2 regions of the Shewanella sp. SG41-3 genome follow, and region 2 is predicted to be linked to the other one. Evidence: riboswitches for the same ligand, from Rfam matches in the RefSeq annotation. Region 2 holds a riboswitch; the other holds the start of a gene.
The links. Region 2 has a riboswitch for lysine ahead of lysC (lysine-sensitive aspartokinase 3). Riboswitches for the same ligand answer to the same signal wherever they lie in the genome.
Positions count from the first base shown of each region.

Region 1: another riboswitch for lysine. It lies ahead of H5164_RS02135 (Na+/H+ antiporter NhaC family protein); the one in region 2 lies ahead of lysC (lysine-sensitive aspartokinase 3).

Region 1 covers NZ_JACJFJ010000001.1:480,731-496,710, forward strand. Annotated here, with positions in the region: gene H5164_RS02090 (DUF3369 domain-containing protein) at 1-1,131, shown strand, start outside; gene H5164_RS02095 (sensor histidine kinase) at 1,163-2,527, shown strand; gene H5164_RS02100 (proline--tRNA ligase) at 2,589-4,304, opposite strand; gene H5164_RS02105 (DapH/DapD/GlmU-related protein) at 4,483-5,094, opposite strand; gene tsaA (tRNA (N6-threonylcarbamoyladenosine(37)-N6)-methyltransferase TrmO) at 5,099-5,887, opposite strand; gene rcsF (Rcs stress response system protein RcsF) at 6,003-6,398, opposite strand; gene H5164_RS02120 (H-NS family nucleoid-associated regulatory protein) at 6,562-6,972, opposite strand; gene H5164_RS02125 (electron transfer flavoprotein subunit beta/FixA family protein) at 7,405-8,154, shown strand; gene H5164_RS02130 (electron transfer flavoprotein subunit alpha/FixB family protein) at 8,156-9,079, shown strand; lysine riboswitch at 9,437-9,653, shown strand; gene H5164_RS02135 (Na+/H+ antiporter NhaC family protein) at 9,736-11,292, shown strand; gene H5164_RS02140 (thymidine kinase) at 11,447-12,025, shown strand; gene H5164_RS02145 (acyl-CoA dehydrogenase C-terminal domain-containing protein) at 12,156-13,946, opposite strand; gene H5164_RS02150 (TlpA family protein disulfide reductase) at 14,291-14,797, shown strand; gene H5164_RS02155 (cation:proton antiporter) at 14,858-15,980, opposite strand, start outside.
Region 2 covers NZ_JACJFJ010000004.1:98,800-114,779, forward strand. Annotated here, with positions in the region: gene rsmE (16S rRNA (uracil(1498)-N(3))-methyltransferase) at 1-107, shown strand, start outside; gene gshB (glutathione synthase) at 147-1,100, shown strand; gene H5164_RS08900 (alkaline phosphatase) at 1,109-2,461, shown strand; gene H5164_RS08905 (class I SAM-dependent methyltransferase) at 2,580-3,617, shown strand; gene H5164_RS08910 (DUF342 domain-containing protein) at 3,812-5,479, shown strand; gene H5164_RS08915 (DUF4144 domain-containing protein) at 5,518-5,892, shown strand; gene H5164_RS08920 (site-2 protease family protein) at 6,092-7,228, shown strand; gene H5164_RS08925 (succinylglutamate desuccinylase/aspartoacylase family protein) at 7,321-8,439, opposite strand; gene lysC (lysine-sensitive aspartokinase 3) at 8,441-9,835, opposite strand; lysine riboswitch at 9,970-10,144, opposite strand; gene H5164_RS08935 (DUF3293 domain-containing protein) at 10,412-10,858, opposite strand; gene arcA (two-component system response regulator ArcA) at 11,536-12,252, shown strand; gene H5164_RS08945 (S9 family peptidase) at 12,348-14,651, opposite strand; gene H5164_RS08950 (class 1 fructose-bisphosphatase) at 14,826-15,818, shown strand.

The DNA of each region.
Region 1 (15,980 bases), on a different contig from region 2:
GAGCTAACTTCGACTAAGCTTAAATCATGTGTTTATACATCGTTACGCTCATATCGAGATATTAAAACGATTGAACAAAGTCAGCGAGGGATGGAGAAAGTTATTCAAGCTTCTTCATCTGTCTTGTTAAGTCATACCCTGCATAATTTCGGTAGCGCAGTTCTCGAGCAGACATTGCAATTGCTTAATTTAAGTAATTCAGCGCTATATTTGACCAGTTTTCGCGAAGACTTGTATCAAGATACTCAGATGAATTTACTTGCGGCAACAGGCAGTCTGGTCAGTTATCGTGAGATAGATAATGTCGAATCACTGCCCGGTGAAGTTAAAGAGTATATTATTGAAGCCATCACCTTAGGCAAGTCTGTTATTCATGACAATATTTATGTGGGATTTTATAAATTTGGCCTAGATGTCACGAGTATCTTATATCTGCAACATGATACCGAATTAACCCCTTTGCAAGTCAGAATACTAGAATTATTTGCCGCCAATGTCAGCCTGACTTTTGAAAACCTTTCTAGCAAAGAAAATGTCCAACAAACCCAACGTGAGCTAATCCTTATTATTGGTGATGCCATTGAGCAGCGCAGTAAAGAAACCGGTGCCCATGTAAGGCGTGTTGCTGTGATGAGCGAAATGTTAGCTCAATATGTTGGCATGAGTGATGATTTTGTTGAAACAATTCGTTATGCAGCTCCGTTACATGATGTGGGTAAAATCGGTATTCCTGAGAGCATTCTCCATAAACCCGCTAAATTGACTCCTGATGAATGGGAAATAATGAAAACTCATGCAGAAAAGGGTTATGCCTTGCTTGCTGCATCAAACCGTATTATTGCCAAAATGGGTGCGAGAATAGCCTACACCCACCATGAACGCTGGGATGGTAAGGGCTACCCTCGTGGCTTAGTGGGTAATGAGATACCTATTGAAGGTCGAATCATGGCTATCGTTGATGTCATTGATGCCTTACTTTCTAAACGTAGTTATAAAGAGGCGTGGCCCGCTGAAAAGGTAAGAGATTATTTAATTGAGCAGTCTGGTAATCAATTTGATCCACTTATGTGCACTGCAAGTTTGGCATTACTGAATCAGTTTGTGAAGATTCAACAGGAAATGCCGGATTAATAACTGATACCAACAGATTAAGCTATTTAATATGAATCCAATATGTGAGCGGGTATTGCTAGAAGTCAGCCAGTCTGAATTGATTGATTTGGGCGATTTAGATTTTGCGTCAACCTTGATTATTAAATCAGTATGTCGTGGGCTGAATATAGGTCGAGCCGGTATTTGGTTATTAACTGACGATAATCAGTCAATTGATTGTTTTTTATTAATAGATAATGACACCAAACAACATAATATTACCTTAACCCGATCCCAGTTTCCCAGTTACTTTAAGGCTCTTGATACAGAGAGAATTATTGCTGCCAGTGATGCTTTGACCGATCCAGCCACATACGAATTCGCTGATATCTATTTGCGCCCTAACGCAATTACCGCAATGTTGGACAGCCCTATTAGGCATGCGGGTAAGATGATCGGGATTATTTGTTGTGAGCATAAAGGTGAGATTAGGCACTGGACCTATGATGAACAAGCATTCGTGAGTTCGTTAGCCGATTTGTATGGCCGTGCAGTCAATGCTAAAAAAGTCAAAGCTTATCAAATTGAGCTTGAATCGATTAATAGTGCTTTAGAAACACAAGTTGAGAAAAGAACAGCAGAACTCAAAAGAGCCATCAAAAACTTGCAGATAACTCAAGCGAGCTTGATAGAAAATGAGAAATTAGCCGCATTGGGGAATCTTGTTGCGGGTGTTGCGCATGAAGTGAATACTCCACTAGGTATTTCGGTCACCTCCACCAGTCATTGTATTGATGAGCTCAATAAACTCAAAAAGTATTATGGGGCAGGAGATCTTGATGAACAAAAGTTTGTTGATTTCATGGACACACTGACCGACGGCCTTAATCTCGTCGAACGCAATTTGTCGCGAGCCGCTGAACTGGTCCATAACTTTAAGCGCACGGCGGCAGATCAACTTGTTATAGAGAAAGAAAATATTAACTTAACCGAGTATTTAGAACAGATTTCATCGCCATTACGACCACTCACTCGTAAGCAAGGCATTGAGCTGAATATTCAATTAGAACAACAGCTGTTTGTTAATTCTTACCCTGGTGCCATCGCGCAGATTTTTACTAATTTAGTCTCCAATTGTTTTAGACATGCTTTTCCTGAGGGATTTCCAGGCAAGAAACGCATTCTCTTAGGCGCAGAGATGTGTGGCGATGAAATAAAAATGTTCTATAAAGATAATGGTAAAGGGTTGAGTAAAGACGTTAAAAGTAAAATTTTTGAGCCATTCTTTACCACGGCACGAAATGTCGGCGGTACTGGTTTAGGCATGTCTATTGTGCATAACCTAGTAACACAAAAATTGGCCGGTAGGATTGAGATTGTTTCAGAACTTAATCAAGGTTTTGAAGTCGATATTTATATTAAAGATCTCGATTAAAGAGAATTTAAGAATAAAAAAACGCACTCGAAAGTGCGTTTTTTCCATGCTATATCAATAACTAGCCTTTTGCTGCGTTTGTCAAGAAAGCCACAATCTCATCAAATGGAATGTCTTGTTTCTCACCTGTGCGACGGTTTTTATACTCAAACACCCCAGCATCGATATTGCGATCGCCAATCACCACAACATGCGGTAGGCCAATCAGTTCCATGTCGGCAAACATAACACCTGGACGCTCTTTACGATCATCCATCAATACTTCAACACCCGCATCAGCTAAGTCTTGGTAAAGTTTTTCGGCAATGTCGGCCACACGATGTGACTTATGCATGTTCATTGGCAAAATACCTACCGTAAACGGTGCGATAGCTTCTGGCCAAATAATGCCGCGGTCATCGTTATTTTGCTCAATGGCAGCCGCCACAATACGGCTTACACCGACACCATAACAACCCATCAACAGAACTTGTGCTTTACCATTTTCATCTAACACAGTGGCATTCATGGCTTTAGAATAGCTAGTACCAAGTTGGAAGATATGTCCCACTTCAATACCACGAGCCATGGCATAGGTGCCTAGGCCATCCGGCGTTGACTCACCTTCTACAACATTACGAATGTCCGCTGAAGTGATTAAAGGTAAATCACGTTCCCAGTTAATGCCAAAATAATGCTTATCTTCAACGTTAGCACCGGCCGCAAAATCGCTCATTACAGTGACACTATGATCAATAATAATTGGCATCGTTAAGCCTACAGGCCCGATAGAGCCTGGCCCTGCGCCAACGGCTGCGCGGATTTCCGCTTCTGAAGCAAATTCAAAGGGTGAAGCGACTAATTCAAGCTTGTCGGCTTTGATTTCGTTAAGCTCATGATCGCCACGAATAACTAATGCTACCAATGGTGCTTCTTCCGTTGCACCTTTAACGATTAAGGTTTTAACCGTTTGAGTGATAACGACATCAAATTGTTCAACTAATTCTGCAATTGTTTTGGCGTTAGGTGTATCCACTAACGTCATTGTTTGAGTTGGCTCTGCACGTGTGCCGGCTGGCATTGCTGCCTCAGCTTTTTCAATGTTAGCGGCATAGTCGCTACCTGTTGAATAAGCGATTAAATCTTCACCGCTGTTAGCCAGTACATGGAATTCATGCGACATGCTACCGCCAATAGAGCCAGTGTCTGCAAGTACTGGGCGGAATGATAAGCCCATACGAGTCAGAATATTGCTGTATGCGGTGTGCATTGCATGGTAAGTGCTGTCCATGGTTTGTTGATCTAAATGGAAAGAATAGGCATCTTTCATCAAGAATTCACGTGCGCGCATGACACCAAAACGTGGACGTACTTCGTCACGGAATTTGGTTTGTACTTGGTAAAGTGTTAGCGGCAATTGCTTGTAAGAACTTAATTCTTTACGGACTAAATCGGTGATCACTTCTTCATGGGTAGGTCCCAATACAAAATCACGATTGTTGCGGTCTTGAAAACGCAATAATTCAGGACCAAACTTGTCCCAACGGCCTGTTTCAACCCATAGATCAGCTGGTTGTACTAATGGCATTAATATTTCGATAGCGCCTGTTTTGTTCATTTCTTCACGAACAATGGCTTCAACTTTACGTAATACACGTAAACCTGACGGTAACCAGCTGTAGAGACCTGAAGCATTGCGACGGATCATACCGGCACGTAACATTAACTGATGACTAATCACCTCTGCATTTGCAGGAGTTTCTTTTTGTGTTGAAAGCAGGTACTTACTAACTCGCATTACCAATGTCCAAAATAGTTGCTATGAATTAGCGTCATTTTAGCACCTGCATTAATGATGTCACCTGCTAATTCGACTCAAAAGCAGGCTTTGTGATGCTTAAATGCCAAGTTTGAGATAGCTAAGTTGAAATAACGTCATTTTTATCGATTTATCCTTGCGTTATCTCTGCTTGAGGCTATTTGTCGCGTCTATCACCAATGACTCGAGCCGGATTACCTGCAACGATGGCGTAGTCTGCTACATCTTTGGTCACAATACAGCCCATACCAATAACGGCGTAATCTCCAATCGTCACGCCATCGACAATACCTGCCTGAGCGCCAATCCACACATCCTGGCCTATTACGATACCTTTTGATGTCGCGGGTTGTTTATAAATGGGTGTAGTAGGTGACATGCCATGATTAAAAGCATAAATAGTGACGTTATTGGCTATCCGTGTTTGGTTGCCTATTGTTATGCCATGACGACCACCATCTAAGCTGCAGCCATGATTGATGGCCACTTCATTACCTAAGGTGATAGGGCCATGCAGAAATACCTCTGCTGCAATCATGCATTGATTACCGATGCTGATATCTCGCCCGGGTTCGGCAAACAGTTGTGCTTGTGGGGCAATAAAACTGTGCTCGCCAATATGAATGGTTTCCAGCTGACTCAACTGCTGTTGAATCTCATCTTGCCATGGTTTTGCCCAGGCTAAATGCTTAGGCTTGAGTGAAAAATACAGCCATGGCATCCATGATAAGCGTCGTTTGTGTTGAGCTTGGTAATCAATTTCTGCCATAGGGTTAATCCTTTAACAATGTCACTTTGGTCGGTTTAAGCTCTAGTACTTCGATACCTTGTGCTGTAACACACCAAAAAATATCTAAATCGTACAATGCAACTTGATATAGTTTGGGATCGTCTTTGGCTTTTTTATACGCGGGCCTAGGGTCTTGGGACAATACACCTTCAATAAGCGCGGCAAGATCTTGATATTGTTGTTGTTGGCTATAAAGATTAATTTGTTGACTGGCTAGGGCTGTATAAGTCAGTGGAACCAAGATAGGTGCATCTTGCGCAATACCACCTTTTGCATCAGTAATTGCATCGGAAAACGGAACATAGGGCTTAATATCAACAATTGGCGTACCGTCTAATAAATCCATACCCGATATCACCAAACACACTTTACCTTTACGTTGAACCACCCCGTGTAGCTTTACCACTGATTGGCCAATACCATTGGGGCGAAATGTAGATCGTGTGGCAAACACGCCTAGTTTTTCATTACCCCCTAGTCGAGGAGGGCGCACTGTGGTTTTCCAACCTTGGGCTAAATTCTCATGAAAACTGAATAGTAACCATAAGTGTGAATATTGCTCTATGCCTCTGACTGCATCAAGATGATTAAAATCAGGTTCAAACTCAATATAACCGACAGCATTGACTAGTCCCGGTTGACGCGGAATACCAAACTTTTGTTTATAGGGGGTTCTGCATATTGCAACTGCATTTAATTGGCTACTAAACGGCACGCTAGATTGGTTATTAATAGGAGCTGTTTGGCTGTGTTGATCGTTGCCTTGTGTCATGCGGTACCTGAATTAAACAGAAAATAGGAAATGAAAAAATCAAATATAAAAAATATTGATGAGTGTGATATGAGCACTCATCATCTATAGGCTGCGAATATACTCTATTGAGTTATTATTTTTTTGCAGCTGTTTTAATCGCTTGGCCAACGCAAAGCGCTCGACTAAAACAACTATTGTCAGCTTCAGTAATCATAAAGCAGCTTTTAACGACAAAACCATTTGCGCCTATGTCCGCTGCAGCTCTTCTGGCATTAGTGCGAGCCACTGACATTTGTGGTGGTGCATCCTGTTTGGTTTCTTGGCAGGCTTCACCTTCAATTAAACCTAATATTTCAAATGTCCCTTTGGGTTGCTCATTACCTTCGTATAACTGCACATCACCGACTTTAAAATAATCATTGATGGCTTTACTGTCTAAATTACTTTTGAACGTGTAATCACTGGCACAAGCACTCAATAATAGTGCTATGCCTGAGATTATAAATGCATATTTAAGAGAAAACGTCATGGCCGTAACCTTATTATTAATGGGTAATAGATCTGCAACAGTTAGTTTACCCTGTCTTATGGCGATGATAAAGCAATCAAATGCCACAAAAAAAGAGCTTACCTAAGTAAGCTCTTTTTTATTTTAAAGAATTAACCGTGAGATTATTCTTTAGTTAAAATATTTATTCCATGCCTGGAATTAAAAATTCGCTCATGCTTTTGCCGCTATCAACTTGTTGTTTGAATACGGTTGGCATACGACCTTGACCTGTCCATTGAATTAATTCACCGTCAATGGTGATTTGATATTTTGGTGGACGTGGTGCACGCTTTTTAGTTGATGTTTTAGCAGAGGCTGTGACTTCACCTAAATCTTCGATTGATAAACCACTGTTTTCAATTTGAGCAAGAATTTCAGCAATACGAGCATTACGCTCTGCATTGGCTTCAAGTTCTAATTTTTCTTCTTCTTCACGTTCAGTAATGATCTTTTCTAATTTTGCCGCGGTTTCGCGTAAATCATCAAGAGACAATTCTTTTACTGCAGCTTTAAAACGACGGCCGTGGGTTAGTATGTCTAAAAAATCACTCATTTTGTGTAGTTTCCTAATGATTTATTTATAAAATAAAAAGTTATCAAAGATGTTTTTTAATGTTTCAGGTAAATTTCAGTGCATCATTTGGTTTGTTGTGGTCTTTATTATTAATATAAATAACATTAACTCACTGATTATTACCAAGACAGCTTAATTAATACTGAATATAACTGTAATAATAGAAACTATTTGTCATTGAATCAAATTAAATCATCTAAATATTGAATAAATTTTAATTAATCACTTGTATCAAATAATTAATGTTCCACAGTTTGTTTTGTTTGATTGCCACCACAATCATAAAAAAAATATAAACAGTCGTTTGACTTTGATTGACGTTAACGTTAACAGGACGTAAAGTTAGCCTATCTTGCATTGGCAAACGCCAGTGTGTTGTCCACATACATTGAAGGTGTAGAAGGAAAACCTATGAAAATATTGGTGCCTGTTAAACGCGTAGTTGATGCCAATGTAAAGGTCAGGGTAAAAGCTGACAACACAAGTGTTGATACGACGAACCTTAAAATGGCGTTAAACCCATTTTGCGAAATAGCAGTTGAAGAAGCGGTTCGCTTGAAAGAATCTGGCGTAGCCACTGAAGTTATCGTGGTGAGTGTTGGCGCAAAAGCAGTGCAGGAGCAATTAAGAACTGCAATGGCATTAGGTGCTGATAGAGCCATTCATATTGAAACTGATGAAGAATTGGTGCCACTATCAATTGCGAAACTGTTAAAAGCTGTGCAAGAAAAAGAACAAGCGCAATTAATTATTTTTGGTAAGCAGTCTATTGACGGCGATAACAACCAAACTGGACAAATGTTAGCGGCACTAACTGATATGCCACAAGCGACATTTGCATCAGAAGTAAAAGTTGATGGTGATATGATCACCGTTACTCGTGAAATTGATGGCGGACTGCAAACCCTGAAAATGCCTTTACCTGCCATTGTCACGGTTGATTTACGTTTGAACGAACCTCGCTATGCTTCATTACCCAATATTATGAAAGCTAAACGCAAGCCATTAGACATTATGACTGTGGCTGATTTAGGTGTGAGCTTGAAAACACATCAAACAGTGATCAGCGTAACACCTCCGGTTGAGCGTAAAGCTGGCATTATGGTGTCTTCTGTTGAGGCGTTAGTCGATAAGTTAAAAAATGAAGCGAAGGTGATCTAACATGACCATTTTAGTATTAGCAGAACACGATAATGTGAGTTTGAAAACTGACACGGCCAAAGTCGTTAGCGCAGCTGCCGCCATTGGCGGTGATATTCATATACTGGTCGCGGGTGTTGATTGTTCTGCTGCGGTAACGGCAGCACAACACTTAGCCGGTGTGAGTAAAGTATTAGTTGCTGATGCAACTCAATATGGTGCTCAATTAGCGGAAAACGTTTCTAAGTTGGTCGTTGAGATTGCGGCTGATTACGAACATATCTTGGCTGCAGCAACCAGTATTGGTAAAGATACATTACCTCGTGTCGCAGCATTGTTAGATGTTTCTCAAATTTCAGAAGTCATTGAAGTGGTCAGTAGTGACACTTTTGTGCGTCCTATTTATGCCGGTAATGCGCTGTCGACAGTGCAGAGTTTAGATGCGAAGAAAGTCATGACTGTGCGTTCTAGTGCATTTGATGCTGTCGCGTCAACGGGCAATGCTGAAGTGGTTAACCTAAGTCAAGCTATTGATGCTCGCACTGAGTTCGTGTCTCAGTCGTTAACTGAATCAGCCCGTCCAGAGCTAGGTAATGCAGGCATTATTGTCTCTGGTGGCCGCGGCATGGGGAGTGGTGAAAACTTTGCTATTTTAGAGCAGCTAGCCGATAAGCTTGGCGCAGCAGTAGGTGCATCTCGTGCCGCTGTGGATGCTGGCTTTGTGCCTAACGATTTACAAGTGGGACAAACAGGTAAGATTGTTGCCCCTGATCTGTATATTGCTGTGGGCATTTCGGGTGCGATTCAACATCTTGCCGGAATGAAAGACTCTAAGGTGATTGTGGCAATTAACAAAGATCCTGAAGCGCCTATTTTCCAGGTGGCTGATTACGGTTTAGTCGCGGACTTATTTGAAGCCGTTCCTGCATTAAATAATCTGCTTTAATGGTATATTATTGACCCCAATTGAGTCATTAGCTTGTTTAACGTGTCGTTATACTAGTCAATCGTTCAGATTAAAAGGTTTCTACTTGGTAAAGTAGGAACCTTTTTTATTGATATTTTTATAATATGGATGTTTTTATGAGCAAAGGTGTCAGTCGGGTTATCCAGTTGCCGTTTTTGTATTCAGTGCGATAGTGTGCATTTGCATTAGAAACGTTAAACTAATGCTATTAAATTGTGGCTGTAGTTAATAATATTGTTATTTGTGCTGTAGTTTAGGACTTTTTTGCTGGTATAGAGCGTGTGGTTTATGATTGTATGTGCGCGCTGTTTGTAATGGGCTATTTATGATTACAAATACAAAAGTAGAGGTGCATTGCATAATAGTCAGGTTGAATTGGGTGATGCCAATAATTCAACCTAAAAGGATGCAATGCCGAAATAAGTGAGGTGATCGCCCTCATTTGTTGGGCCAGTTCTCGAAAGGGGCTGTACTGTCATAGTGTTTTTATCTACGTGATAAAAATAATGATATTCATATTAAATGGATATTTCTGTGGAGTGCTACTAGATAAGTTAACCCATATACTTTCTGTGTATGGCGAGTCTTATTTCTAGTTTTTCTCTATTCGTATCCAACGAAGAAATAATTAAATTATGATAATAAGTTATGCCGATTCGGCACTTTCTGTTTTGCCACCACTTTTGGCAATTACACTGGCTATTTTAACCCGTAAGGTATTGCTGTCTTTGGGGTTAGGTATTATTTTTGGTGCCTTATTGCTGACCGATTTTTCATTGGTTGGCAGCAGCGAATATATTTTAAGTACAGCGAGTCAGCTCGTTTGGAAAGATGCTGCACTGAATAGTTGGAACGTATATATCTTAGGTTTTTTGGTTGTGCTGGGCATGATAACCGCATTGATCACCGTTAGTGGTTCTGCTCGTGCTTTTGCTGATTGGGCCAAACTGCGCATTCGTAATAAGCGCGATGCTAAGTTAATGACCATTTTTTTAGGCTGTGTAGTCTTTATTGATGACTACTTCAATAGTTTAGTCGTAGGTTCTATTTCAAGGCCTATCACGGACAGATACCATATTTCACGCGCAAAACTTGCCTATATTTTAGATTCTACCGCGGCACCGATTTGCGTTATTTCTCCGGTATCGAGCTGGGGAGCCTATATTATTGCGCTTATTGGCGGCATTCTAACTGCACATGGTTTTGCTGACTCAGGTCATTTAAGTGTCTTTATACAGATGATCCCGATGAACTTTTATGCCGTGTTCTCATTATTATTACTAGTGTGTGTGGCGACGTTCAGTTTAAACATAGGACCGATGCGTCAGCATGAATTAAATGCACTTCGTGGTGAGTTGTATGATGAATCAAAAGGCCAACCACCGGGAGCGGTTACTGATTTACCTGAAGCTGATACCGGTAAAGTGATTGGTTTATTTTTACCGATTGCGATATTAGTATTTGCGACCCTTTATTTTATGGTCTCTAGTGGGGCAGAAGCATTAGCGGCTAAAGAGCAGATGTTTAGTGTACTAGGTGCATTTGAAAATACTGATGTGAGTTCATCATTGTTTTTTGGTTCTATCGTCGGTTTGATTGCGACAGTGTTGTTGGCATTTCAACAGAAAGTAGAGCTGTCTATGTTGCTCAAAGGCATGTCTGTTGGTGCTCGTTCAATGTTACCCGCTATTTATATTTTATTGTTCGCTTGGACGATATCAAGTGTCATTGGTCAGCTTGAAACCGGTAAGTTCATGGCCAGTTTAGCAACTGATAATATTCCGTTTGCGCTATTGCCTGCCATGTTATTTCTATTGGCTGGGATCACCGCATTTTCAACGGGAACGAGTTGGGGAACCTTCGGTATTATGTTGCCTATAGCGGCCGATATGGCGATGGGAAGTGATAGCTCCATGATGCTACCTATGCTAGCAGCTGTGCTTTCTGGTGCCGTATTTGGTGACCATTGCTCACCTATTTCCGATACCACTATTTTGTCATCAACGGGGGCGAGCTGCCATCATATCGATCATGTGGTGACCCAGCTTCCTTATGCACTTATCGCTGCATTGATTAGTTTCGTCGGTTATATTGTGCTTGGGTTTACGGGCTCGTTAATGGCTGGATTGATTTGTTGTAGTGCGTTGTTTCTTATCAGTATCCTAGTATTGTACTTTTGGGCAAAAAAGTAATGCTACATCCTGATACTTATGAGTAATAAGCCGATCGATTAAGCTTTGAAAAAATGCCGTATACATAACGAATACGGCATTTTTGTTTGTTGTTGCTAAGTTAAAAAAGGTAATATGGACGGTACTGACTGTCTAACCATTAGGACGCTATATTTTGGCGCAACTGTACTTTTATTATTCGGCGATGAATGCCGGTAAATCAACTTCGTTACTGCAGTCTTCTTATAATTATCGTGAGCGCGGTATGCATACCTTAGTGATGACAGCATCAATAGATAATCGATATGGTATTGGCAAAGTGTCTTCGCGTATTGGGATTGAAACCGATGCCCAGGTGTTTGGTAGTACTGACAATTTAATTGAGCTGATTTCGACATCCAATGACGAGCAAAAAATTCACTGCGTACTGATTGATGAGTGTCAGTTTTTAAGTAAAGAGCAGGTTAGGCAGATAACCTATGTTGTCGATAATCTCGATATCCCCGTATTATGTTATGGATTACGTAATGATTTTCAGGGTGAGTTGTTTTCAGGCAGCCATTACTTGCTCGCTTGGGCAGATAAGCTCGTTGAATTAAAAACCATTTGTCATTGTGGCCGTAAAGCCAATATGGTGGTTCGCCTTGATCATGAAGGTAATCCTATGCGCGAAGGTGAACAAGTGGAGATTGGCGGTAACGAGAGTTACGAGTCGGTTTGTCGTAAGCATTTTCGCGAGTTTTTGTGGGATTAGTTGGCCATTAATGACGTATTAGAATTACGTTCGCGACCGCTACAGAATAAACAAAGCCGCTTAAATTAACATTGAAGCGGCTTTGTTATTTGTGTTTTAGGTGCTTATGTTTTAGTTGCTTATGTTGAGATTAAAAGTCAGCTGCTGCGAAATTGACAATATCAGCACTGCTAGCTTCAATTTGTTTGCGTAAGCTGCGAGTTTGGCTGCCCCAATAGCTCATGAAGAATTTTGCCGTATTAAGTTTAGCTTGATAAAACTCACTTTCTTCAGTACCAGCTTCTAATGCTGCCAATGATGTTGCCGCCACACGGGTCCACATCCAAGCCAGAGCGGTAATGCCAAAGAGTTGCATATATGGCATTGATGCTGCGCCAATAAGGTCTGGGTTTTTACTGGCCGATTGAACAATAAAACCAGTGGCTTTTTCAAGATCGCCCGCAGCGTCCATTAATCCTGCAAGATAGGGCTTCATGGCTTCGTTGCCGGAATTATCTTGAATTAACTGTTTTACCATGCCTGACCATAACGTCAATGCTGCACCTTTGTCGCTCAGTAATTTACGGCCTACTAAATCCAAAGCCTGAACGCCATTTGTGCCTTCATAAATCATTGCGATACGAATATCACGCACATACTGCTCCATACCCCATTCATTAATATAGCCATGACCGCCATAAACCTGCTGCGCATCTACGCATGCTTTAAAGCCTTGGTCGGTAACGAAACCTTTAACAATCGGTGTAAATAAAGCCGCCAGGGCATTTGCTTGTTTGGCTTTTTCCGGGTCAGTATGACGTTCTACTTGGTCAAGCCATAATGCCTGTTGGCCCATTAACGCACGTGTTCCTTCATTGAAAGACTTTTGCGATAACAGCATACGTCTTATGTCACCATGGACTAATAATGAGTCTGCGGCTTGTTCAGGCTGTTTAACACCACTTAATGCACGACCTTGAATGCGCTCTTTGGCATAAACAAGTGCATTTTGGTAAGCAATATCAGATACGCCTAAACCCTGAATACCGACACCCAGACGTGCTTGGTTCATCATGGTGAACATGGCTTTTAAGCCCTGATGTGGTGCACCAACTAATTCGCCAATTGCGCCATCAAAATGCATGACACAAGTTGAGTTACCGTGAATGCCCATTTTGTGTTCCAGACCCGTCGCACTCAGCGTATTGGCGTCACCTAAACTGCCGTCGGCATTGACTAAAAATTTCGGTACCGCAAATAATGAAATGCCTTTAACACCTTCTGGTGCATCGGGTAGGCGCGCTAATACTAAGTGAATAATATTATCAGCAAGATCGTGATCACCAGATGAAATAAAGATTTTCTCGCCGCTAATGGCAAACAGCTCATCTCCGGCAGGAATAGCTTTAGTGCGCAATAACGCTAAATCGGTACCAGCATGCGATTCAGTTAAGTTCATGGTTCCAGTCCATTCACCACTGACCAGTTTAGCTAAATACTTTTGTTTTAGTGCATCGCTGCCATGGACATGAATAGCAGAATAAGCGCCATGAGTTAACCCAGGATACATAGCAAAAGCCATGTTGGTCGCGGTTTTCATTTCGGTGGCAAAGGTACCAATCACTTCTGGCAGGCCTTGGCCGCCAAATTCAGGATCGCAGGTTAGTGTGGCCCAGCCATCTTCGACATACTGCTTGTAAGCTTGCTTAAACCCAGAAGGGGTGATGACTTTACCGTCAACCAATTTACAACCTTCCAAGTCACCGCTTGCATTGAGTGGCAACATGATGTCGGTAGTAAAGTCGGCGACACCTTGTAAAATCGCATCAGTTAAATCTGCATCTAATTCATCAAAACCACGTAAGTCAGTTTGTTGATAGACATTAAGCAGTTCAGACAGAATGAATTGATAATCACGCAGGGGAGCTTGGTAAATTGGCATAAGGTCATTCCTTGGTTATGGGGTCGTTAAGTTTGGTCGCGGCAACAAGGTATCGTCTTGTTACTGGTCCAATCAGATTATGTTAGTTCAGCTAACATAACCAATTTCGAGTAAAAACTCAGTATTATTTTTACGTAAGCGTAAACTTATTTTGGTGCGTGAAATGTACCGATTTATTTACTCTTCAATATCCGAGTGACTTATTTGTTGTAATACCTTCTTCAGGCTTGGAAAGATCAACAAGTGTTCGCGAAACGATTATCTGAAATGCACATGAATACATAATGGCAACACTCCGGTCTATAAAGGTTAATACATAAAAATAATCCATAAATAGGCGCGTTATGAAATTTGTTTGGTCAGTAGTCAGTATATCTGCATTGCTATTATTGTCTTTTATATCCCAAAGCACAGCCGATGCTGCTGCGAAAGTGGATGACTCTGTTGCTACTAACTTTGAATTAATGACCTCTGATGGCCAATCATTTACTCTACATGATTACGCCGGTAAACCGGTTATTTTGCATTTTTGGGCCACCTGGTGTCCATATTGTAAAAAGCTGCAACCCGGTTTAGAAAAACTACGACTTAACTACCAACACACTGACTTGCAAATGATTGGTATTAGTTTTAGCGAAGATGCTGGCGCCAATCCAGGGCAGAGTTTGCTCGATCGAGGTATAAAAATGACCACGCTGGTTTTAGGTGATGAGGTTGCTAAGTTGTATGGCATAACAGGTACCCCAACAACAGTGTTTATTGACCGAAGTGGCCACATTGCATGGATGAGCAATACGTCTGATCCTGACGACCCTAATTTGGATAAAGCGATACAGTTTTTATTAAAATAGCCATGATGAAAAGCCGATTATTGTTTGCTCATTTATGATAGGTCATTGAGCTGATTATATTTATTCGGCTTGTTTACTTGAGGTATATTTTAAAAGAAGCGGCCCTATCAGGGTCGTTAGGGCGATAACCATGACTAATATGGCAAACTCTTTGGCTTGAATGACATCAAGTTGGCGTCCCATCTCTGCAAATACTAATCCTACTTCACCTCTAGGTACCATTGCTGAACCCACAATCATTTTTTCGTGCCAGTTTGAGCTGGCCAACAATCCGGCCATGAATTTACTTGCTACGGCGATAAAAGTTAACCAAGCGAGTAATAGTAAGCCCATGAAGCTCATATCAAGTTGACTTAGATCCAGGCTGATGCCGACATAAACGAAAAAAATTGGGCTAAAGAGCTGTACTAGCGGCTTTGCTGATTGTTCCAGTTTGTGGGTATAGCTAAAGGGGTTTTTAAGGTATTGATTAAATGGCGAGGTAAATTGTCGTGACAAGCCCATTCCGACGGCAAAGCCACCTAAAATAGCCGGGGTACCAAACCAATGAGCTAACCAGGCAAATAAGCAAATCATTGCCGTGACAACAAACACTTCATAACCGGGAATGCGTGTTTTAAGGTGAAGCCAGCGGGTTAAATAAATTATCACTCTGACCAGTGGCGGGCTGAAAATGATAAAGCTGGCTATCATGATAAATAATACTAAGGTTGAGCTTACGGCTAATTCTCCAGATGAGGCGAAATTAAACAACACGCTCAGTAGTATCACGCCAACGATATCATCGATAACCGCAGCCCCTAGAATAATTTGCCCAGCCGCACTTTGAGTTTGATTATTGAGTGCTAAAACTCGCATTGAAATACCAATGCTGGTGGCCGTTAATGCGCAACCAAAAAATAATGCAGTAAAAGGAGGTAGAGAAAGCCAATACAGGCTGGCCAATCCTGTGACGATTAAGGGTATTACAATGCCTAACAATGCAACACTTACGGCTTTAGTACCAGAATGGGCAAGCTTTTTGATAGAGGTTTCACAGCCAATATCAAATAATAAAAAAATCACCCCCAGTTCTGCGATGATGGCTAATGTGCTATGAGGTACAACCCAATTGAGTAGTGACGGGCCAATTAATATCCCCGCAGTGACTTCACCCACTACGCTGGGAAATCCTAATCGGTCA
Region 2 (15,980 bases):
CCCAGCATTTTACCGATATTTTATTAGGCCCTAGGGTGCTGCGTACAGAAACTGCATCATTGACTGCCATTACGGCATTACAAGTTAAATTTGGCGATATTGGTTAACATACCGATACCTCTCTGCACATTATTAAGGATACACACATGATTAAGCTCGGCATTGTTATGGACCCTATTAGCGACATTAATATCAAAAAAGACTCGAGCTTCGCGATGTTATTAGAAGCGCAAGCAAGAGGCTACCAATTGTTCTACATGGAAATGCATGATCTTGCTATGGTCAACGGCAAAGCCATGGCCAACATGCGTGAATTATCAGTTAAGCAAGATGCTAGTCAATGGTTTACCTTAGGCGAGTCCGTCGATACTCCGCTAGCAGAACTTGATGTTATTTTAATGCGTAAAGATCCACCGTTCGATACTGAATTTATCTATGCCACTTATATGCTTGAACGTGCAGAAGAAGAAGGCGTATTAATCGTTAACAAACCACAAAGCTTACGCGATGCCAATGAAAAATTGTTTACCGCATGGTTTTCTGAGTTTACCCCAGACACTATTGTGACTCGTGATGCTAAACGTATCCGAGCTTTCCACCAGCTAAAACAAGACATCATTTTAAAACCCTTAGATGGCATGGGTGGCACCTCGATTTTCCGTGTGAAAAAAGATGATCCTAACGTGGGAGTGATTATCGAAACCTTAACCAGTTATGGTCAACAATACGCAATGGCTCAGGCATTTATCCCAGAAATCACCCAAGGCGATAAGCGTATTTTAGTGGTTGACGGTGAACCAGTACCTTATGCACTAGCGCGTATTCCGATGAAAGGTGAAACTCGCGGCAACCTAGCAGCTGGCGGCAGTGGCGTGGCTCAACCATTATCTGAAAGTGATTGGAAAATTGCTCGGGCAATTGGTCCAGAATTGAAAAAACGTGGCCTTATTTTTGTCGGCTTAGACGTCATCGGCGATAAATTAACTGAAATCAATGTGACTAGCCCAACCTGCATTAAAGAAATCGAAGCAGCATTTGACGTTAGCATTACTGGTATGCTCATGGATGCCATCGAAGCCCGTATAAGCCAGCAAAAATAGGATTATTCATGCATTATTTATCTATCTACACAAAAATAGTCAGCAGATTAATATTGGTATCTAGCCTGATTATAACTGGAGCAATGGCTGATGAAGTCATAGTGTCCCCTACTGTAGACAGCGCCGTAAGCAATAATGTGCCAACGGTCGGTCCATCAAGACCGAAAAATATTATCATTATGATTGGCGATGGTATGGGACCGGCGTACACCACAGCCTACCGTTATTACAAAGATAATCCTGAGACCGAAGAGATTGAACAAACGGTTTTTGATCGTTTACTTGTGGGGATGGCAAGCACCTACCCAGCCTCTGTAAGCGGTTATGTTACCGATTCAGCGGCATCAGCAACTGCGTTATCAACAGGGATTAAAAGTTATAATGGAGCCATTGCCGTTGATACCGAAAAACGTCCGCTGACCACCTTAATGGAAAAAGCCAAAACATTAGGTTTATCAACTGGCGTAGCTGTCACCTCGCAAGTCAACCATGCAACACCAGCGGCATTTCTGACTCATAATGAAAGCCGTCGAAATTATATTGATATTGCAGAGGCTTATTTAAGCTCAGATGCAGATGTGATTCTTGGTGGGGGTCAGCAATATTTCACCCCAACACTACTTGAGCAGTTTAACGCTAAAGGTTATCAACACATTACTGAATTCGCCCAGCTTGAATCGGTTACTCAACCAAAAGTATTAGGGCTATTTGCTGATGTCCAGTTACCTTGGGTAATTAACGATAACCAAGCGCATAACCTGAGTCATATGACCCAGAAAGCCCTAGATTTACTGTCACAAAATAACCAAGGGTTTGTGTTATTAGTAGAGGGTAGCTTAATTGATTGGGCTGGCCACAGTAACGATATTGCTACGGCCATGGGTGAAATGGATGAATTTGCTTCAGCAATTGAAGTGGTTGAACAATTTGTTCGTCAAAGTAAAAACACACTTATGGTGGTAACAGCCGATCATAATACTGGTGGGTTATCTATTGGCGCAAATGACAAATATGAGTGGAATCCACAGGTGCTACATAAGGTTAAAGCCAGCCCAGATGCAATTGCTACGCGCGCGATTGCCGAAGATAACTGGCAGCCTTTAACCGCAACACTTTTGGGTTTTACTCCAAGCGACGCACAATACAGCCAATTACAAGCAGCTCGCATGCAAGGTAACGAACCACTGTCTGTCGCACTGCGTAAATTAATTGATATTCAGTCTAATACCGGTTGGACAACTGGCGGACATACCGCGATGGATGTTCAAGTATTCGCTGCAGGCCCTGGCGCAAGGTTGTTTAGCGGCCATCAAGACAACATTGATATCGCGACTAAAATGTTTAGCCTATTACCACAATAGAGATAAATACCTTAATCAATGCCGAACGACGATGACCCACACAATCCCCGCCCTTATCAGCGGGGATTGTGTTAATATCAGCGTGTTTACCTTATCACTAGCATTATGAGCAACTGACGTGTTAACAAATCCTTCTCAAGCCTTAATCAGAAACAGCCACTATTTTGAAAAGCAAAATGTGTTAGTGCTTAATTATGAAGCTGATACTTTTGCACATCAATGTCTTGAGTTTGCTCATCATGTTACCGCCCTAGCGTTGGATTTTAATCATCACCTGATATTGTCCTCTTGTACCAATGACAAATTACAGTGCTATTTTGGTCATCAATTACCTGATTCACTCGCAAGTTCAAAATTTGATAGTGTGATTATTTATTTTCCCAAAGCTAAACCGTTAATGGGCTATTTACTGCAACTAGCTGCGCAGCATTTATCTATTGATGGCCAGCTGATCATTGTCGGTGAAAATAAAGGGGGAATAAAGTCGATTGCTAAGCTCACACCTGATTATTACTCGCCACCAATCAAACAAGATAATGCCCGCCATTGTCTAGTGTATGTCAGTTATTTAACCCAAGCAGCGCCAGCATTAACCCTTAGTGATTGGGTAAGCCAGTACTCACTAGAGACTCCGCAAGGGCAATTACAGATTTGTAATCTTGTTGGTGTATTTAGCGAAAAACGTCTCGATCAGGGCACTGAATTATTACTGTCGCATTTACCAGAAAATTTACACGGCAGAGTTCTCGACTTTGGTTGTGGTGCAGGGGTCATTACAGCGGCGTTACTCAAAGCTAACCCGACGCTAACTATTGAATGTATTGATATCAATGCGATGGCACTACTCTCATGCGAATTAACCCTTGCAGCCAATAATATGCGCGCAAAAATTTACCCTTCAGACGGATTCAATCAAATTGTCGGTAAATTTGACGGTATTATCTCCAACCCACCGTTTCATGATGGGTTAACCAACACTACAGATATCGCCACACAATTTGTCCAACAAAGCGCAACTCGACTAACCAGCAAAGGCATATGGCAAATTGTCGCTAATCGCCACTTACCTTATTCAGAGACTATTGCGACTCATTTTGGCAAAGTAGAAGTGTTAGCTGAAAACAATAAATATAAGCTATATTCCCATCAAGGTTAATCCCTCCTAAAAGCCCGCCAAATCTCACCTCAACTGGCTTAGTTCATGGGCAGCAAAGCTCATTACGGCTGGAATTACAGCTAAATATCAGCTAAATTAACGAAAAGGCAAAATAACGCACATTTTCGGCTTTGTTTCGTTGGTATGGTACTGGCGTCTAATGACCGAATATAAAAATAAAAATAAAGGATGTTATGTTAACGCCATCACTCGTCGCATTAAGTGCAGATAAAAGCAAAGCGGAATTACGTATAATTCCCAATACCCATGGCCCCGTGTCGGAGGATGATATTAATGCCTTGCTGACACAGGCTGATTTTACGATGTTATTTCCGATTATCCCCGCGATTAATAAAGCCGTATCTGAAGTCAATGCACTTTGTGGCCAAACGCCTGGCGGACACGAACTCTTTTTTACGATTGCCGAGCGCAAAGATGGCTCTGTGAGCATCAGTGTCAGTGACGATAAAATGCAAGCAAGCATGAAAATCACTTCAGCTTGGGGCGGCAAAGATATCACCCTACCAGACATACTCAATACCCTGAAAACTCAAAAAATCAAAATGGGACTCAGCAAACCTAAGATTATGGCATTGATACAGCGTTTATCGATATTGCCCCCAGGTGAAACCTGTGAGGGGATCATAGCCTCAGGTAAGGTAGCCGTTAATGGCGAAGATGCAATATTAACCCGTAAAGTTGCCTTAGCTCGCGAGCGTCTATTGCAACCACAAGAACGCGAAGACGGCTCTGTTGATATGCGTGATTTAGGCTCACTGATTACCGTCAAACCCAACGATGTATTAATGATTAAAACGCCATTAACGACAGGGACTCCGGGGTTTAATATCCACGGTGATGTACTGCAACAAATTCCAGGTAAAGATAAATCCATGGAGCCCGGCACTGGCGCGAGCTTTCATCCTCAAGATCCCAACCAACTCATCGCCACAGTTCCTGGTCAGCCAGTGGAAAACCGTACTGGCATGCAAGTTGACGACATTCTGCAAATTAAAGATGTTGATGTTCGCTGTGGCCACGTTAATTTTAAAGGCAGTATATTAATTACTGGTGATGTGCACGAAGGTATGGAAGTTAAAGCCAGTGGTGATGTCACCGTGATGGGCTTTGTTGAGTCTGCCACTATTGAAGCTCAAGGCGATGTGATTGTCAGTAAAGGTGTCATTGGTCGCTTGATTAAAGAGCATGAACTGAGTACTAAAATTAAAGCTACCGGACAAATTTGTGCCCAATTTGTACAATATTCACAACTAGAAGCGCTGGGTAATATTTTAGTCACTAAGCAGTTGCTTCACAGTCATTCGACATCTGGTGACACTATAACGGTCAGCGATGCTCAAGGAAAACGAGGCGACTTGGTCGGCGGCATTGCCACTGCTGCTAAAGGGATTAGGGCTATTGCATTTGGCGCTACGGCCAGTACTAAAACCGAACTGTTTTGTGCTATGCATCAAGGTGAGTTAAAGCAAGAGCTTAAAGAATTAGATGACAGTATCAAAGGCATGGTTGTCGCGAGCTTAGAATTAGAGGCGAGATTGCGTAAACTACCGCCTAAAGCAGAATGGCAAAGTGATGCTGGCATGATTGAACAAGTTAAAATGATGCTCGAGCAAAAAAACCAGATAGATGCAGAACGTATTAAAGAAGAAGTTGAATACACACAACACCTTAATGAAGTTGAAAACTATTACAATAATTATGTTATTCAAGCTGAAAAACACATATTCATCAACGTCGAGATCCACATTGGCAATGCATTTAATCGCACCCAACGTGAACATGGTCCGTGCATTGCCAAAAACGTCAATCAAGAAATATCATTCGATTACAGCAATCGCTAGCGAATTCAACACAGCAAATATAGGTAGAAATATACACTATGCAACCAGTACATTGGCCTGCAATACTCAAGTTTGATCAAGATGATGAGTTAATGTACCTAGTTAATCATCAAGATTGGTTAAGCTTTATTTGTGCAAATCAATTTACCCTTGATGCTAACGATAAACTTATCGATAGTGTAGGTCATGTCTATGGTATTCAAACACAATCGCAACAGCTCGCATCAGTGAATAGCTGCGTGGCAGAGCTGCCTTCGTTGCTCAAGCTCGGTGATGATATGAGTGTATTACAACTATTGCCTCTTGTTCGTCAGTATGGCCAATTTCAAGGCCATTGCTGCAGCTCAAAAATTATCTTTACCACCATTGAACAAGGTATCGCGACTGTAGCTGAGTTAGAGCAGCTCTATTAAACCCGCTCTCCTAAATAAGACCTTTACCGCCTACTCATTGACGCCATCATGGTTAAGTTAAACACTTATCCTTGATGGCCTTTGTTAAATAAGTCAAAACTAAAATTAACCAATATAATGGCCTCCCCCATTGAGCAACACCCATCGCTCTGGCAAAATGCCCTCTATGCTCACAGCTCTTAACCCCTGAGAATCCTTAATGGAATTACTAAATATTGAATGTCTAGGTAAACGTTTGCGACTAGAAGGCTCGATTGCGGGTTGGCAGCAACTTTATTGGGACAATCAGCTAGTATCACAAAAGTCTGCCAGTGCCGCCGACCAAGCCTTTCACATCCATTCATTTGAACTGACCAGGCAAACATCTATCGCGACTGAAACCGAAAATAGCGAAAATATAAGCGCTAATCTAAGTGTCACGCCACTCCCAGTACGATTAGAAATCGATGTTAACTGGCAACCATTTCAACTTGATTATTGTTTGTTAATTGATGATGAGTCCATTACTCAAGGACAACGCACAGTTAAAGATATTGAGCGTCAAACCCCTGAAGTTGCCGTGGTAAAAAACCAAAAAATCAGTGTTGTAGGCCTTGCCTCACTAGGTTTTAAACTGCTAAAAAGCGCTAAGGTAGTTAAGGTTCTTTTTGCAGGAGCCAGTGTTGCCGCCTATTCTTGGCTATTTTCATTTCAATTTGCCTTAGCCCTTATCGGTTGCTTAGTGTTTCATGAATATGGTCATATTCGAGCGATGAAACATTTCGGCATGAAAACCAAAGGGATCTATTTAATCCCTTTTGTTGGCGGTTTAGCCTTGAGCGATGAGCGGATCAACACCCGTTGGCAAGACGTGTATATTTCAATAATGGGCCCCACTTTTGGGCTGATTTTATCGATTATCTGTGTCGGACTTTATTGGATAACAGGTAACGTATTCTTTGCCGGATTAGCGGCATTTAATGCTCTGCTGAACCTGTTTAATTTATTGCCTATTTTACCTCTCGATGGCGGACATATATTAAAAAGCATTAGCTTTTCGATGAACAGCTTGATTGGCCTCATCGCCTGCATTTTAGGCGCGGCCATAGGCGTCTTCATTAGCTACAGCTTAGGCTTGGCTTTACTCGGTTTTTTATTGCTGATTGGCAGTGTCGAGATTATCTTTGAGTGGCGCGGACGACATCAGAGCCACTTATTACCTTTAGATCGCTATGGACAGATTTTCTCTACTATATGGTATTTGCTCACAGTGGCAGGTTTAGTGGGCATCATTTGGTACTTTGCAGGCTCTGGCGATGAAATGTTAGCTATTCCATTGCAAATTCTGGGTAGTTAGTCCTATTGCCTGAATACCAATAAAACCGAGTCTGATGACTGACCACATACAAACGCCTGCATATTGCAGGCGTTTTTATTTGAATATCTCTTTTATACTGAGGGTAAAGCAAATACCTTGGTCATGACTTTATACAACTCAGTACCTTGGTGAACTGAGGCGGAGGCAAAATGTAAAATCGGCACGCAATCCATGGGCAAACTAATCGCTTGAAAAGCCTGATCAGTGCCATAAAGGTCAATACGTAAAATGTTGACCAATGGCTGCCCTGCAGCTAATGGCTCACCGACTACAGCACAATATTCAATCAAGCCCGCTTTAGGTGCATGAAACTTTTTATAATCTCGTAAATAACAAGCAAATCGCGCCATTTTCGCTGGGCTAACGTTCTCAGCTATCACCCCGCGATAGCTTAAATAAGCCAATATACCTTTAGCATCCACGAGTGCGTCATCAAGATCAATGCGTTCTTGGCTGGCAAGCTCTAAGGTAAATGCCGACATGGGTACCGAAAAATCTCGGCCCTGGCTCGCTGCATATTGAGTTAATTGCCACCATGGACAAAATGTAGCTTCATCCATCGCGCCACCAAAACTATTGGGGATAACGAGGGTATAGGGTATTGAAAAATATCTCGCGGCATCGATATCATACTCAGGACAATAAAGATGTTTACACGATTTAGGGCCAGTATGTAAATCAAGCACTATGTCGGCTTGGTGCGCCATGGTCTGTAAATTTACCGCCAGACGATGACCTGTTGAGATCCCAAAAGGTTGCGCTAAGCGCTTTTGGCATGCTTCCACTAACATCGAGCGATAAGCCTGAAACAAAGCGTTATCGGTTAAATGTTGGTGTTCGCGATACCAAGCTTGAACATCCACTTGGTGATCAAAATACTCTCGATTCCAATTAACACCTGTAATAGGGTCAAATCGTCCTAAGGTAAACTCGCCACTCTTCTGATTAATTCCTAGCGGATTAGCTAATGGCGCAAATGTAATATTACCTAACACCTGATAACCTTCCAACAAGGTCATCAGTTGATAAATTACCGCATTGCCCTGCACTTCTGCACCATGAACATTGGCCTGAATATAGACACTAGGCGCAGAACTCTCACTACCAATGAATGAATATAGCGGCACTGTCAATGCTTGCCCTGTCGCCAACTCCCCGACCTGTACAGACGATTGGATTGCTTTAGTCATCTCAACACTCAAACAGATTTTGATGTAAGGCATTAACCACTTGCGCCGCCTCAGATTCAGCCACCAACACACATAAATTATGTGGGCTAGCACCTTGACAAATCATCCGTACATTATGGTTTTCAAGCACTTTAAACACCCGGCTACAAATACCCGCCGTCGAGGCGATACGATTACCAATAATGGCGATTAAGGCTAAATTTTCTTCAACTCTGACACGACAATGCTGCGATAGTTCTTGTAATAACGATTCGCTTAATAATCCTTGCCCACTAGAATCAGAACCCGTTTTATCCAGCGTTAGCGATACGTTTACTTCAGAAGTGGTGATTAAATCAACCGATATTTTATGCCTTGCTAAGGTTGCAAACGTTTCTGCTAAAAAGCCTTGAGCATGCAACATTTGTAAACTATGAAGATTCAATAAAGTTTGATCGCGGCGCAATGCAACAGCTCTAAAAACGGGGGTATCTTCCACTTGATGACGGATCCAAGTCCCCCCCATCTCAGGTGCTTTACTGGATCCTACAAACACCTGAATTTTTTGTCTAACTGCCGGTAAAATGGTCGCAGGATGCAATACTTTAGCGCCGAAGGTGGCCATCTCAGCCGCTTCATTAAAACTAATTTCTGCAATAGGGCGAGCATTAGGCGCAAGTCGAGGGTCAGTGGTATAAATTCCGGCAACATCAGTCCAAATTTCAACCGCTGTAGCACAGAGGGCTTCAGCAAGTAGAGCTGCAGAATAATCACTGCCTCCACGGCCTAATGTCGTGGTTTTACCACTGTCATCTGCGCCAATGAAACCTTGAGTGACAATGACATAACGTGCAAGTAACGGCTGTAAAAAATCACCTGACAATGTTGCTATAGCTTCAATTTGTGGTTCTGCACGGCCAAAATGACTGTCGGTACGTAACACTTGACGTACATCAAAATGATCGGATGCGGTGCCTTTTTCACGGATAACGGCTGAAAATAAAATCGAAGAACATTGCTCGCCCGTCGACAGTAATTCGTCCATCACCGCTTTGCTACGATCCAGCTCTAGCGATTCACTTAATACCGACATCCGGCTGAGAATTTTATCAATGCTGGCGGCCACGTCTTGAGGACGTCCTAATTCGTCTAGGATCGCATATTGAATTTTGGCGATTTGCTTAAGCAATATCAAACGACGTTCATCATTAACATTCGCTTGGGTTAACTCAACTAATAAGTTAGTCACACCACTGGAGGCGCTCACCACCACCAAACGAGTAGCAGGATTCGCCAAAACGATATCGGCACAACGACTCATAGAGGCATAGTCAGCCACTGACGTGCCACCAAATTTGGCAACCACTAATTCTGAGCGATGACTCTCAGGCGCAACATTATCTGGGGCAAGGTTCATACAGACGCCTCCGCAGTTTGCGAAAGACAACAAAATAAGATGTGATTTACTAACATGATATACGCTCCGAACACACTACGTTCGAAGAGCCTGGTGCTAAGATAACGCACCCTTATAGAAGGGAAACAGCAATCATCACCAGAAGCTCTCCACCAAAAAAATAGGTGACAATCGTTAGGATTCAGCCTAAACGACCGATATCAATGTTTGCCAAACAAACTGATACCTCGGCGCTAATCTCCATCATAAGTGGTCATTGGACTGGCATCCTCTCACTTACTACCTAGTTAACGCTCCTCTTCTGTTCCTCCCTAAGGAGGGAGTTGAAAATAGCAACAAATACCCTATCAAGTCAATCAGCAAAAACAGTAAAAAACACAGTTCTGCTAAAAATCGTGAATATTTGATAATTCAGGCACAGCAATAGCGGTTATATAATTGTTCTAAATTACGAAATAAAAGCCAATATCAAGCTAAAAAACATCATTAACGCAAAATGTCGAGACAATTGCCACTGTATTGTATCTTTTTATAGTGCAATGTGTTGTTTAACCGTTTAATTGCTTGAATAACTTATCACTCATCACGGATATGACCGCACTCTGGCAGTTCATACACCAAACGCAGTCGGTGATTGAACGCCCCCATAGCCACTTCCGGTTTAATGGTATCAAGACATGCAATCAAGGATATTAAACCTCTATTAACATAATAAATGGCATATTGATTAAACTCGCGACCAAGCTCAACAGCCTGTTCTTTATCAATAAAAATAGCCCAGCTCTTTTCCATATGCGACAAATCAGGTGCCGCACCGACTAGTGCGCGATAGGGACGATTATATTGTTGGATTTTAGATTGAAGCTGGCGATCAAGTAAGCGATTTTGACTAGGAGAGAGCCTAGTGCCGAGGGGGTTATGAGCAGTAACAATTGCAAATGGGAAATCATCAGAAAGACGCTGAGTGAACAAAAAATGAGTTGTTTGATAGTCATCCCACAATGAATCTATAACATTTTTCATAGTAAATTTTCGTCAATTAAGCCAAAAATAGTCTATCAGATAGCTTAAATATCTAAAAGGTTTGAGATCTAGATCACAAGAATAATATTTAAAAATCATTAACTATTATAATGTTATCAACATTAATCTTTTATGTACTTCATTGGTATATTAATTTTTTAACATTTAATTTGTTAACAAATACCTAAAACGAGTACAATACCCTCTACTCATTAATAAATCACTTTAGCGAAGTTGGCTACATACACCTCAAAAGCTCAGCAAATATTGTTGAGAGTGTGATGATTTATTGATGTAAAGTTTACAGTCGTACTAAATTTGTTCTACATTTGATAAAACATTCATACGATTAAATAAGTTTGCGATAGAAGGAACTATCTTTCTAAATGGCATTCATAGTAAGTAAGCTTAGTTACAACAAATTTACACCACTTTTTACATCATCATGCTTTAAGTGCAAACGCACATCATAGTGTCATGATAATAAATAGACGCAAGCAGACTCAGTAACCAGCATTAACCGTTACGAAATAGAGTTTATAGAGAGTGTTTAATTCAGGGTAGACATAGATAAACACCAAAGAAATATCGGAATATTAGTGCATTAGCCCAAGCGCTTTTGCAACCTATTAGCACAAAGTGGCTAGAATCGAATTTTATAAAATCAGGTAAATATCATGCAAAATCCGCACATTTTAATTGTTGAAGATGAAGCTGTAACTCGTAATACATTGCGCAGTATTTTTGAAGCTGAAGGTTACGTTGTTACCGAAGCCAATGACGGTGCAGAAATGCATAAAGCGATGCAAGACAATAAGATAAATCTTGTTGTTATGGATATTAACTTACCCGGTAAAAATGGCTTGTTATTAGCACGTGAATTACGTGAAATTAATAACATCGGCCTTATTTTCTTAACGGGTCGTGACAACGAAGTTGATAAAATTCTTGGACTTGAAATTGGTGCAGATGACTACATCACTAAACCATTCAATCCTCGTGAATTAACCATCCGTGCTCGCAACTTGTTAACCCGCGTAAATAATGCTGCAGCAGAAACCGAAGAAAAAGGTTCTGTTGAGTTTTATCGCTTTAATGGCTGGAGCTTAGAAATCAACAGCCGTTCTTTGGTTAACCCACAAGGTGAAGCTTACAAGTTACCACGCAGTGAATTCCGTGCAATGCTTCACTTTGTTGAAAACCCAGGTAAGATTTTAACCCGTGCTGACTTATTGTTAAAAATGACTGGCCGTGAATTAAAGCCACATGACCGCACTGTTGACGTGACAATCCGTCGTATCCGTAAGCATTTTGAAAGCTTACCTGATACGCCAGAAATCATCGCAACAATCCACGGTGAAGGCTATCGTTTTTGTGGTGACTTAGAAGCGTAATATTGTTAAGTTTACACAATAAAAAAACCAGGTTAATCACCTGGTTTTTTTTATGTTTATTTTTTTAGCAAATGAAATAATAGTCAGCGAAACGATTATTTCAACTGTTGATCTAAAAACGCTGCTAATGTTTTATATAAATGATTTCGGACTTTCTCGCCGCGCATAGAATGCTTAGACCCAGGATAATCCATCATTTGGAACAATTTACCTTCATCCTGTAATGCTTTATAGACTCGGGTACTATTTTCAAACAAGACGTTGTCATCTGCCATGCCGTGATACATCAACAAACCCGACTGATAGTTTTTCACATAAGGTAGAATACTACTGGCATCGTAACCGTGTTGGTTAGTTTCAGGGTTGCCCATATAACGCTCGGTATAATGAGTGTCATACAAACGCCAATCAGTTACTGGCGCACCCGATATCGCCGCTTTAAAATAACCTGGTGCCTTAAACTGACTCATTAACGCCATGTAACCACCGTAGCTGTGACCATAAATAGCCACCTTGTCCCCATCAATAAAGGGTAAGCTACGCAGATAATCAACACCTACCTTTTGATCGTTCACTTCGGCATCACCCATGTTTTGATAAATCACATGTTCAAATTGAGTGCCTCGGTGCGCCGAACCACGGTTATCTAATTGAAATACTGCATAACCTTGCTGCAGTAAATATTGAGTAAAATAATCGGCTTCGCTCCAACTGTTGACCACTAACTGAGCATGCGGTCCACCATATACGCGCACAACAACCGGATACTGTTTAGCGGCATCAAAAGGCACTGGTTTAAACAATCGGTACTCGAGTGCTTGACCATCTTCAGCACTTAGTTGGCCAAACTCAGGCATTTGCCATAATCCGGCATAATCATAAAGCGGATGATTTTTATCAATCTCATTTTGCTCAACCCAAGCGAGTTGTTTGCCGCTATCGTTGTGTAAACTAATTTGTGGTGGTTGCTGCAAGCTACTAAAGTAATCTAAATAAACGGGTTTTTTATCCGCAAAGACCGCCTCATGCATACCCGATGCTTGGCTAATTCGCTCAATTGAATCCATGCCTTCATTAAGATTAACGCGGTATAAGTGACGCTCAACCACACTGTCTTTACGACCAGAAAAATACACCCACCCAGTAGCTTCATCAACAAACTCAAGTGCATCTACAGCCCAATCACCTTGGGTTAATTGTTTAAGCTGCTTACCGTGCAAGTCAAATAAGTACAGATGATTAAAACCATCACGTTCAGATCCCCAAATAAAGGCAGCTTGTTGCTTTAGAAAGTGCAGATCATTGTTTAAGTTAATCCACGCTTTACTGCGCTCTTCAATCACGGTTTCAGCTTGTTTCGGTGTACTTATCGAAGCAATGCGAAGATCGAGCGTTTGTTGATCGCGACTTTGCCATTGAAATGACACATGTTGGCTATCTGGCAACCAATCGACACGAGGTAAATACATGTCTTTTTGTTTGCCTAAATCGATCAAGTTAATACTACGATCTTTTAAGGTCACGACGCCAAGTGCTATCTCAACATTGGCTTTACCTGCATAAGGATAACGCTGTTCAGTTAATTTAATCCCTTCGGCATATATTTCATTACGAGTGACTAACTCGACACCTGATTCATCAATGCGAGTAAAAGCAATCGCCGACTCGTCTGGCGCCCACCAATAACCAGTCATGCGATCCATTTCTTCCTGGGCGACAAACTCTGCCATGGCATTTTTTATCGGCCCTTTGCCGTCGGTGGTTAAAGCGATCACTTTTTGCGTCTGTAACGACAACACATATAAATTTTGATCGCGCACAAACGACACGAAGTGACCTTTTGGAGATAAACGAGCATCGGTAACAAAGCCTTCTCCGGTAGCTAATTCAGCGACTTTATTATTGGCAACATGATATAAATACAACTTACCTGCGGCAGGAATTAAAATACTTGCACTATCTTGCGACCAAAAATACTCCATGATCCCTTGACCATAAATACGTTGACGCTCACGGCGGGCTTTTTCCTCATCAGACAGTTCTCCCCCTTCTAATTGGTCTGCATTAATCAAGATGCTACGTCTGCCGCTAGCAATATCCATTTGCCACAAATCATAAAAATGCTGATTATCTGCTCGGCTCGATAAATAGGTAACTCGCTTGCCGTCTGGGGATAGTGCTAATCCACGAGGGCTTGAACCCGCCAATGCGGGAGAGGCATGAATACGCTCAATAGTGAGTGGCGTAGTGTTACCTTGTATCGCCGTCAATGTTGCGGTAGTCGATGAGTTCATGATGCTGCCTTTAGCGGTTGCTGTTGCGGAAAAAACCGCGCTGGTCAAAAGGAATGGTACGGCAGACACTGCCGCTAAAGCATGATGCTTCCATGTTATTGTCATTATTATTAATCCTTGGGCAATTCAATCCGCCCACATTCTGCCTTAATTTACAGCAAAACCAAAACCCCAGATAACAATCGCTGAAATTAGCGTCATTGTGGGGTATGATTTGCATATAACTGATAAGAATGAATTACCTCGACCTTAACTTCGCAAAATCTCATAGGAAAAATCATGCAGACTTTGGCACAAACCCTTAGCGCACAAGCCGTAAATACGTCTTTAGCACAATTACTGTTAACCTTAGCTGACACTTCAAAAGCCATTAGTGTTGCTGTTCGTCACGGTGCATTAGCCGGTGTTTTAGGCGCGACAGAACAAGAAAATATTCAAGGCGAAACTCAGAAAAAACTCGATGTCATCACTAATGACATGCTTAAAGATGCGCTAAAAACCGACGGTCACGTTCGTGGTTTAGCCTCTGAAGAAGAAGATTATGTGGTTGAAGTGAGTGCTAATGGAGAATATTTGGTGTGTTTTGATCCACTCGATGGCTCATCAAATATTGATATAAACTCATTGGTCGGTACCATTTTCTCTGTATTACCAGCACCAGACGGAGCCTTAAACGAGCAAAGTTTTTTACAGGCTGGTCGCAAGCAAGTGGCAGCCGGTTATGTATTATATGGACCATCAACCATGATGGCACTCACGACGGGTAATGGTACGCAGTTTTATACTTTAGCTCCCGACAGCCAAGAGTTTTTACTGACCGACGATAACGTACAAATCACCCCAGACACTGCGGAGTTTGCCATTAATATGTCAAACCAACGTTTTTGGGAAGCCCCAATGCAAACCTATATAGCCGACTTATTACTCGGTTCAATTGGTCCACGCGAGCAATCATTTAACATGCGTTGGATTGCCGCCATGGTAGGTGATGTGCATCGCGTATTATGCCGTGGTGGTATTTTTACTTACCCAACAGACAATAAAAACCCTGAAAAACCTTTTAAGTTACGCTTAATGTACGAGGCGAACCCAATGGCATTGCTCGTTGAGCAAGCGGGCGGCAAGGCTTCAACAGGCTACGAAACCATATTGGATATTGAGCCAACAGCCATTCATCAGCGTGTTGCGGTGATTTTAGGTAGCGCCAACGAAGTCGATACTTGCTTGAGCTACCACGGTATTGATTACAGCGAAGAGCCATCAATCGACTAAATTGAGCCATTAAAAAAACCGCCTTTGGGCGGTTTTTTAGTCTGGGGCGCTAAGTAAACAAAGTCCATCAGCATCAATCTTCTAAGTCTGAGTATTAGATACTTACCATCGATAAAACCTTAAGTTCACCCCCTAAGTACGGAGAGAAAGAAGCATTTCTTT